Regions from separate parts of the Virgibacillus kimchii genome, predicted to be linked through region 2. Evidence: a T-box and tRNA genes for the amino acid it is inferred to sense, from the RefSeq annotation. Region 2 holds a T-box; the other holds one or more tRNA genes.
The links. A T-box is a leader RNA that pairs with one kind of tRNA and senses whether it is charged. The one in region 2 lies ahead of glyQ (glycine--tRNA ligase subunit alpha), so its partner is inferred to be a tRNA-Gly.
Positions count from the first base shown of each region.

Region 1: it has a tRNA-Gly gene. The T-box ahead of glyQ (glycine--tRNA ligase subunit alpha) is inferred to sense a tRNA for this amino acid. The anticodon was not compared.

Region 1 is NZ_AP043951.1:1,266,849-1,271,278, forward strand. It holds gene ACZ42C_RS06505 (MurR/RpiR family transcriptional regulator) at 1-602, shown strand, start outside; gene ACZ42C_RS06510 (aspartate aminotransferase family protein) at 707-2,074, shown strand; tRNA gene ACZ42C_RS06515 (tRNA-Gly) at 2,592-2,665, shown strand; tRNA gene ACZ42C_RS06520 (tRNA-Arg) at 2,674-2,747, shown strand; gene ACZ42C_RS06525 (metallophosphoesterase family protein) at 2,822-3,334, opposite strand; gene ACZ42C_RS06530 (XTP/dITP diphosphatase) at 3,343-3,954, opposite strand; gene rph (ribonuclease PH) at 3,963-4,430, opposite strand, start outside.
Region 2 is NZ_AP043951.1:1,082,197-1,086,626, reverse strand. It holds gene era (GTPase Era) at 163-1,065, shown strand; gene ACZ42C_RS05510 (YqzL family protein) at 1,152-1,307, shown strand; gene recO (DNA repair protein RecO) at 1,489-2,232, shown strand; T-box leader at 2,295-2,469, shown strand; gene glyQ (glycine--tRNA ligase subunit alpha) at 2,723-3,613, shown strand; gene glyS (glycine--tRNA ligase subunit beta) at 3,606-4,430, shown strand, end outside.

The sequences.
Region 1 (4,430 bases), 180 kb from region 2:
AAATGGCCCGCTCGGTACATGATACATCATCCGGAATTGATGAAATATTCGAGAACGATATAGCCAATATCCGGTCCACCATGGAAAACTTGAATACGGAAGACTTTAAGAAGGCTGCCAATTACTTGATGGATGCCGAAACTATTTACATCGTAGCCAATCGCAGTGCTGTTTCCCTTGGTGTTTTTCTTCATTATTATTTGGAAATTATTTTTGGAAATGCCGAACTGGTGCAATCCAGTGAATCGGCCTTTGAACGAATGTATAACCTGAACGAAAAGGATGTCGTTATCGGCATCAGTTTCGCCCGTTATACAAAAAGCACGGTGGAAATTGTTACTCATGCAAAGGAAAAAGGAGCAAATGTGATTGCGATTACGGATGGGCTTTTATCTCCGGTCACCAGAACTGCAACTATTTCCCTCTTCACCCAAAGTAAAGTTCCATCCATTCTCGACTCATTTGTAGCACCGTTAAGTCTCATTAATACACTGATCAACTATATTGGAAAACAAATGGTTGATGAAATAGACGAAAGACTGGAAAAACTGGAGCAAATCTGGGATCGATACGATGTTTTTATACACAAGAAGGAACAATAAAAAGAAACAAAAATTTCATTTATGTTAAATAATGAAATATATATTGCATTTATTTGATTTCTTGCATATACTAATACCAAATCATATGTAAGGAGCCAATAAATATGAACGCAGAAGTATCGATGGTAAATGGTCCTAAGTCCAAATCTGCTGCTATGTTCAAACGAGCATCTGATGTAATTCCCGGTGGTGTTTCTGCCAACATCAAATATTATGAGCCTTATCCGATCGTAATGAAACATGCAAATGGCAGTAAGATTACTGATGTGGACGGAAATGACTATATTGATTATTTACTATGCTACGGAGCCCTGATTACCGGTCACGGCCATGAAAGTGTAATGCAAGCGGCAAATAAACATTTACAGCAGATAGGAACAGCTGTGTTTGGAGCACCACATGAATTGGAAATTACGCTCGCCGAAAAGTTGGTTAACTTATATTCCGGTATCGACATGATCCGCTATACCAATTCCGGATTGGAAGCAACATTATTGGCTATTCGCATGGCATCCGCCTACACAGGCAAAGAAAAGATAGGTAAGTTTGAAGGCCATTACCACGGTGGTTATAACCAAGTACTTGTCAGTATTAATCCGGATCTGGAAGAAGCCGGGGAGGAACAGGCGCCAAATACAGTCCCGGAATCAAAAGGAATTATGAAAAAAGAGCTGGAGCAAACTGTGGTTTTACCTTTTAACGACTTAGAAGGAAGCAAGGCACTTTTACGGAAGCATGCCCATGAACTTGCTGCCATTATTATTGAACCGGTGCAAAGCGGATTTATCCCGGCAGAGTTCGAGTTTATTAAAGGACTGCGGGAAATAACGAAGGAGCTTGGTATATTATTAATTTTTGATGAAGTGAAGACAGGGTTCAGAACGAGTCTTGGCGGTGCTCAACAGATTTATCATGTGTGTCCCGATTTAACGGCGCTTGGAAAAGTGCTTGGTGGCGGATATCCTGTGGGCGCAGTTGGCGGCAGGAAAGAAATAATGATGACAAGTGCACCCAATGGGTCGAGTGACATTTTTTCCGCAGGTGAACAGGGCGATAGGACAGATGTACTGTTCCACAGTGGCACATATAATGGACATCCAGTCGTGCTGGCTGCCGGGCTTGCAACCATTGAACTGCTTGAAGGAAAAGGAGTAATGGAAAGCCTAATTAATCATACAAACCTTTTACGGACCAGGCTTGAAAAACTATATGCCTCCTATCAAATCCCCATGCAAACGATAGGGATGGGAAGCATATTTAATATCGTGTTGACCGATCAACCAATACGGAATTACCGGGATATGTTACTTGCAGATGCGCCACTACGAAAAGCGATTGATCTGGAACTGCTCGACCTCGGCATCTATTGTAAACCAGGTAACCGGTATTCCATGTCGACTGTTCATCGTGGGATAGACATTGATTTTACGATAAAGGCACATGAAGAGGCAATTAGAAGAGTACTTCATTAAAAATTCTCTGTGCTTAAAGCCCGGGGTTTATAGTACCGGGCTTTTCACCTTACCGTATGGTATAATCGATACCGTAATTGCGGAATTTCCGTACGACTTCATAGGATGTTTGAAGTTAAATTTAACATTTAATGTTGACAAATAAGTTAGTAATGCATATAATAAATTTTGTCGGTAAAAATTACATACTTAATCATTTGTTCAATGCGGGTGTAGTTTAGTGGTAAAACCTCAGCCACGAGCAACGCACCCACCGAGTAAGCTTCGAGTTGCCCCGAAGCACGATACATCCTTGAATATGCTAGAAGATGCAGGGGCATGACGGGCGGCAGTAAATCTAATTGAATATATCCTTACACCATGCGGGTGTAGTTTAGTGGTAAAACCTCAGCCACGAGCAATGCACCCACCGAATAAGCTGCAAGTTGCCCCGAAGCACGATACATCCTTGAATATGCTAGAAGATACAGGGGCATGACGGGCGGCAGTAAATATAATTGAATATATCATATACCATGCGGGTGTAGTTTAGTGGTAAAACCTCAGCCTTCCAAGCTGATGACGAGGGTTCGATTCCCTTCACCCGCTCCATATCATATGTCCCGGTAGCTCAGCTGGATAGAGCAACAGACTTCTAATCTGTAGGTCGCAGGTTCGAATCCTGCTCGGGACGCTCATAAAAAAATCACAAACATTTTGTTTGTGATTTTTTTACTGATTTTTTATATTAACCATTTAAAGAGACGACTATGATAATTGCGCATGATAGGAAAGCTCCCTGACCTGCTCCCCATCCGGCGTATAAAATGTCACAGAAATTTTCTTCGTTACGTCCCATTCCAGCACTGCATATGTCTTTTCTCTTATTCTTCTTGGCATGCGAATACTCCCCGGGTTGATAAACAATAGGTCATCCATCATTTCTGCACCCGCTATATGAGTATGACCGAAGCACACTACTTCTGCATTAACTTCTTTTGCCCGGTAGGAAAGCGGCAGCAGACCCGATTTGACATGGTGCAGATGTCCGTGTACGATCAAAAAACGAATCCCCTCAATAACAATCACCTGTTCATCCGGGTATTCCGGATCCATATCGCAGTTCCCGCCTACTATTTGAAAGTGATCTAATACTTCTGCATCCATATCCAATTCCGAGTCACCGCAATGGATCATATGTTTTAACTGGTGCCGCTCCTTTATTCTGGTTATTTCCTCCGTTAATCCATGACTGTCACTCAAAATTAAAACTTTTGGCATAAAACAACCTATCCTTTTTCTTTGATGATTTCATTTTGAATCCAATCTTCTAATTGCCTGATAGCATCTTTTCTGTGACTTATTTGATTTTTCTCTTCTGAAGAAAGCTCAGCCATGGTTACATGGTAACCTTCAGGAATAAAGATTGGATCATAGCCAAATCCATTGGTACCTTTTTTGGATAATGCAATGTTTCCCTCACAATAGCCTGTTCTGAAAATGGTTTTCCCTCCTGGAATAGCAACTGCCAGCACACAAATAAACTTGGCAGTTCTATTCTTTTCCGATACACTTCTCAGTTCATCCAATACTTTATCCATATTCGCTTCATCATCTTTATTCTCTCCTGCATATCTCGCTGAATATATACCCGGTCTTCCGTCCAGATGGTCTATCATAAGGCCGGAATCATCCGCCAATACCGGAATGGACAAAACATCAGCTATTTGCTCGGCTTTTAACTTTGCATTTTCTTTAAACGTATTTCCGGTTTCCTTTATGTCTGGAAGTTGTTTTTCCAAATCAAGCAAAGAATGTGCTTTTATAGCGTACCCGGAAAAGAATGCTTTAAATTCTTTTGCTTTTCCAGTATTTTTTGTGGCAATAAGTATTTGTTTCATCGGTTCACCTATTCCTTTGTTTCTCCAATGCGCCCTGCCAGTTCTCCCAATGTATCTTTCTGGATAGTAAATATTTCCTCCAGCCCATCACTGGCAAGTTTAAGCATCATTTTCAGCTGATCGACCGTAAATGTAGCTTCTTCTCCCGTACCCTGTAATTCCACAAATTCTCCGGCACCTGTCATCACCACATTCATATCCACCAGTGCTTTTGCATCCTCTTCATAATTTAAATCCAAAATTTCCAACCCGTCCGGTAATACGCCTACAGAAGTGGCAGCTAAAAAATCAGTTACCGGCATTTTATTCAATGTCTTGGCATCAATTAGTTTACCAAAAGCCAATACTACAGCAACAAATGCACCTGTAATCGAAGCTGTTCTTGTTCCGCCATCAGCCTGAATAACATCGCAATCAACCCAAACCGTCTTCTCACCGATTTTATCCAGATCGACGACAGATCTAAGTGCTCTGCC
Region 2 (4,430 bases):
TGCTCTGTAATTATAGTATGATTATGATGAGAAAACGAGGCTGATCGAAAAGCCGCTTGTTTTTTGTGAACTTGTTTTAGTGAACAGAAGAATTCATATTTCCATCGGAAAATGGGTATAGAAAAGTAATAAACTTTGAAAGGCTGTCTTGGAGGAAATAGTATGCACACAACATTTAAATCAGGATTTATTGCGATTATCGGAAGACCAAACGTAGGAAAATCAACTTTCATGAATAAAGTCATCGGGCAAAAAATCGCTATTATGAGCGATAAGCCGCAAACAACACGGCATAAAATTCAAGGGGTATTAACAGAAGAAGATAACCAAATGGTTTTTATCGACACACCCGGTATTCACAAGCCAAAACATAAGCTTGGAGACTTTATGGTAAATTTGGCAGAGAATACGTTGAATGAGGTTGATGCCATCCTTTTTATGATTAACGCAGAGGAAGGCTATGGAAAGGGGGACCAATATATATTGGACAGACTGCAAAAGGTAAACAGCCCGGTTTACCTGCTTATTAATAAAATTGACTTGGTTCACCCGGATGATTTATTTCCATTAATCGATCAATATAAAGACAAATATGATTTTCAGGAAATTATTCCAATCTCGGCATTGCAAGGCAACAATATAAACAGGTTGCTGGAAATTTTAAAAAGGAACTTCCCGGAAGGTCCACAATATTACCCTAGTGACCAGGTAACGGATCACCCGGAAAGATTTTTAATGGGAGAACTGATAAGGGAAAAAGTATTGGAGTTAACACGTGAAGAGATTCCCCATTCCATTGCGGTTGTCATCGAGCATATTGAACAAAGGGATTCGGATACCCTGTTCATTCAAGCAACGATTATTACGGAAAGAAAGACACAAAAAGGCATCCTGATTGGAAAGCAAGGCAGCATGCTGAAAAGTATAGGAAAAAAAGCCCGTCAGGATATAGAAAACCTATTAGGCACAAAAGTATTTCTGGAACTGTGGGTGAAGGTAAAGAAAGATTGGCGAAACAGGCAGCAGCAGCTGCAGGAATACGGTTTTCGGGATGATGAATATTAAACATGGAAAATTTTAATACACATGGACTTTTCGCGGAGGGAAACGATAAGAAGGAAACACTTTAAAGAAGAAAGGTGTGGTTTCTTGTGATTGATCTTACCTGGAAAGTATTTAGTCAGACGGGAAACATTGAAACTTATTTACTCATGAAACAAATTGAAAATGAATCCGATTCATCATGGAGAGAAGCGGTAACCGAAACCGAAAATAAAGAGGTCCATTCTGTGGACAGCAAAATATAACGTACTTGGTCAGCTTTATATAAAATCGGCTCCTTTGTCAATCTGATTTGATATAATAGACAATACAATTGAAAAAGTGGCCTTTTCACAGGCTGCTATGGGGAAAGCTTTAGTTAAACATATGCAGGAAAGAAGGATTTATGCTTTCTTTTCTGCTGAGGAAATGGAAAGGGGAAGCTGAGTGCTGGAAAAAATTGAAGGGGTTATTATAAAATCCAATGATTACGGTGAATCACATAAAATAGTAACAGTTTTCAGCAAAAAACTTGGTAAAATCTCCGCCTTGGCAAGGGGAGCCAAAAAGCCTAAAAGCAGAATGGCAGCAGTCACACAGCCATTCATCGTGGGCCAATTTTACATGTATGTGAACAGCGGTTTAAGTACCATTCAACAAGGGGAAGTGGTCAATTCCTTTCGGGCGGTGCGTGAAGATATTGTCAAGACGGCATTTACTGCGTATATCGTTGAATTAACAGATAAACTGACTGATTCACAAAGTCCGGACGGTTTTCTGTATGAAGAACTTCTGGATACGATGAGATGGATAGAAACAAATGAAGATACTGCTGTTCCGATCATGATGTATGAATTAAAAATATTTAAAAGAGGCGGCTTTGCACCAACCGTTGACAGTTGCATTAATTGCGGCGGAATAAAAGGGCTTACTTCTTTTTCCGTGCGGGAAGCAGGATTACTGTGCAATGGGTGTGAGGGTTTAGATCCAAATGCGTTTTCAATATCCCCCGCTGTTGCAAAATTATTGTATACATTTAGTAAAGTGGAATTAAAGCGAGTAGGGACCATCTCAGTAAAACAGGAGAATGTCAACCTGCTTCGAAAAATTATCGATGCTCATTATGAACAATACGGTGGCTACTTTCTTAAATCCCGAAAGGTAATTAACCAGCTTCATTTATTAAAATAAATAGGTTTTGATTGACAGATCGTCTTTCATTGTCGTACCATTCTACATATGAATAATATAATGAATAGGCACTGATGGAGAAGAGTACTTTTTGTTCCCTGTATAAAGCGAGTTCAGGACAGTGAAAGCTGAACAATAAAGCAAAAAGGAAAGGCGCTCCGGAGCACTTGTGATAAAGTGGCTTCTTGGAAATGAAGCAATTAGGGTGGAACCGCGGGTCGATATCCCGTCCCTATGTCTTGTTAAGGCATAGGGACGGGATTTTTGAGTTTGGATGCTATTTTTAAAGCGGAGATGAAGGAAAATGTGACGTAACTTTAAATGTTGTTCGGGCATCGATTATCGCTCCGGAAATACACTACCTGTCCGCCCGAAGTGATTACAGACGGTAGGTGTTGCTGAGACTTAGTAAATAACGAGTAGTTACATCGCAGTTTTTGTAAAAAGAGCTTAGCAGGAAAAAATTTAGCAGTTGAAGGGAGATTTGATGATGAATATACAGGAAATGATCTTAAACCTGCAGAAATATTGGTCTGAAAAAAATTGTATTATCATGCAGGCTTATGATGTGGAAAAAGGAGCGGGCACCATGTCACCGATGACATTGCTGCGGAGCCTTGGACCCGAACCTTGGAATGTGGCGTATGTGGAACCATCAAGAAGACCTGCCGATGGAAGGTACGGAGATAACCCGAACCGTTTATATCAGCACCATCAATTTCAGGTTATTATGAAACCATCCCCGGATAATATCCAGGAATTATATTTGAATTCCCTCATACAGCTGGGGATTGATCCGAAAAAACACGATATTCGCTTTGTGGAGGATAATTGGGAAAACCCCACATTGGGGGCTTCCGGTTTGGGTTGGGAAGTATGGCTTGACGGCATGGAAATTACACAATTTACTTACTTTCAACAAATCGGGGGACTGGAGGCCGACCCTGTTTCCGTCGAATTGACATATGGAATTGAACGGCTTGCTTCCTATATTCAGGACAAAGAAAATGTTTTTGATTTGGAATGGACCGATGGTGTAACAGTTGGCGATATATTTTACCAGCCTGAATATGAACACTCCAAATATACTTTTGAGACTTCCAATACTGATATGCTGTTTAACCTGTTTTCCACTTATGAAAAGGAAGCAAAAGCTACGATGGAGAAGGGGCTTGTGTTCCCTTCCTATGATTACGTACTGAAATGTTCCCATGTTTTTAATTTGCTTGATGCCAAAGGAGTTATTTCCGTGACGGAAAGAACTGGTTACATTAAAAGAGTCAGAACACTTGCCAGAGAGATAGCCAAAGCATATGTAACAGAAAGGGAAAGGCTTGGATTTCCGATGTTAAAGCAAGAGGAGGGGAATGTTAGTGGCTAAGGATGTTTTATTTGAAATCGGACTAGAAGAATTGCCTGCAAGATTTATCGACCAGGCTGAGAAAGAACTGCGGGAAAAAACTGCAGACTGGCTGGATGAATTAAGAATTAAGTATGAATCGATTGATTCCTTTTCCACCCCGAGAAGACTGAGCGTAATTATTACCGGACTGAGTGATCAGCAGACCTCTCTGGAAGAAGAAGTTAAAGGTCCTGCGGAAAAAATAGCAAAAAATGCTGAAGGCAATTGGTCCAGAGCAGCAGAAGGCTTTACCCGGGGACAAGGAAAAACAGTTGAAGATATTTATATAAAAGAAGTAAAAGGAACACCGTATATTTTTGTAAAAAAATATGTTGAAGGTGAACAAACAGCGACTATTTTGCCCGAATTCAAACATATCATACTCTCCCTTACATTCGGCAAAAACATGCGTTGGGGTGCTGAATCCGTACGATATGCCCGTCCGATCCGATGGATTGCTGCTTTACACGGGGAAAAGATTATCCCTTTTGAAATTGCCGGAGTTCGTTCAGGAAACATTACCTACGGACACCGATTTTTAGGAGATAAAATCACCTTAACAAATCCAGAAGAATATGAAGCAGCTTTATTGGACAACTATGTTATTGGAAATGCAAAAAAACGGGAGCAGCGGATTGTAAAAGAAATAAAAGAATTGGAAGCTAAAGATAATATTCAGGTTCCAATCGAGGAAAGCTTATTGGTTGAAGTAAGAAATCTGGTTGAATATCCTACCGTCTTTACCGGCAAATATGATGAATCATTTTTGACATTGCCACCAGAAGTGTTAATTACT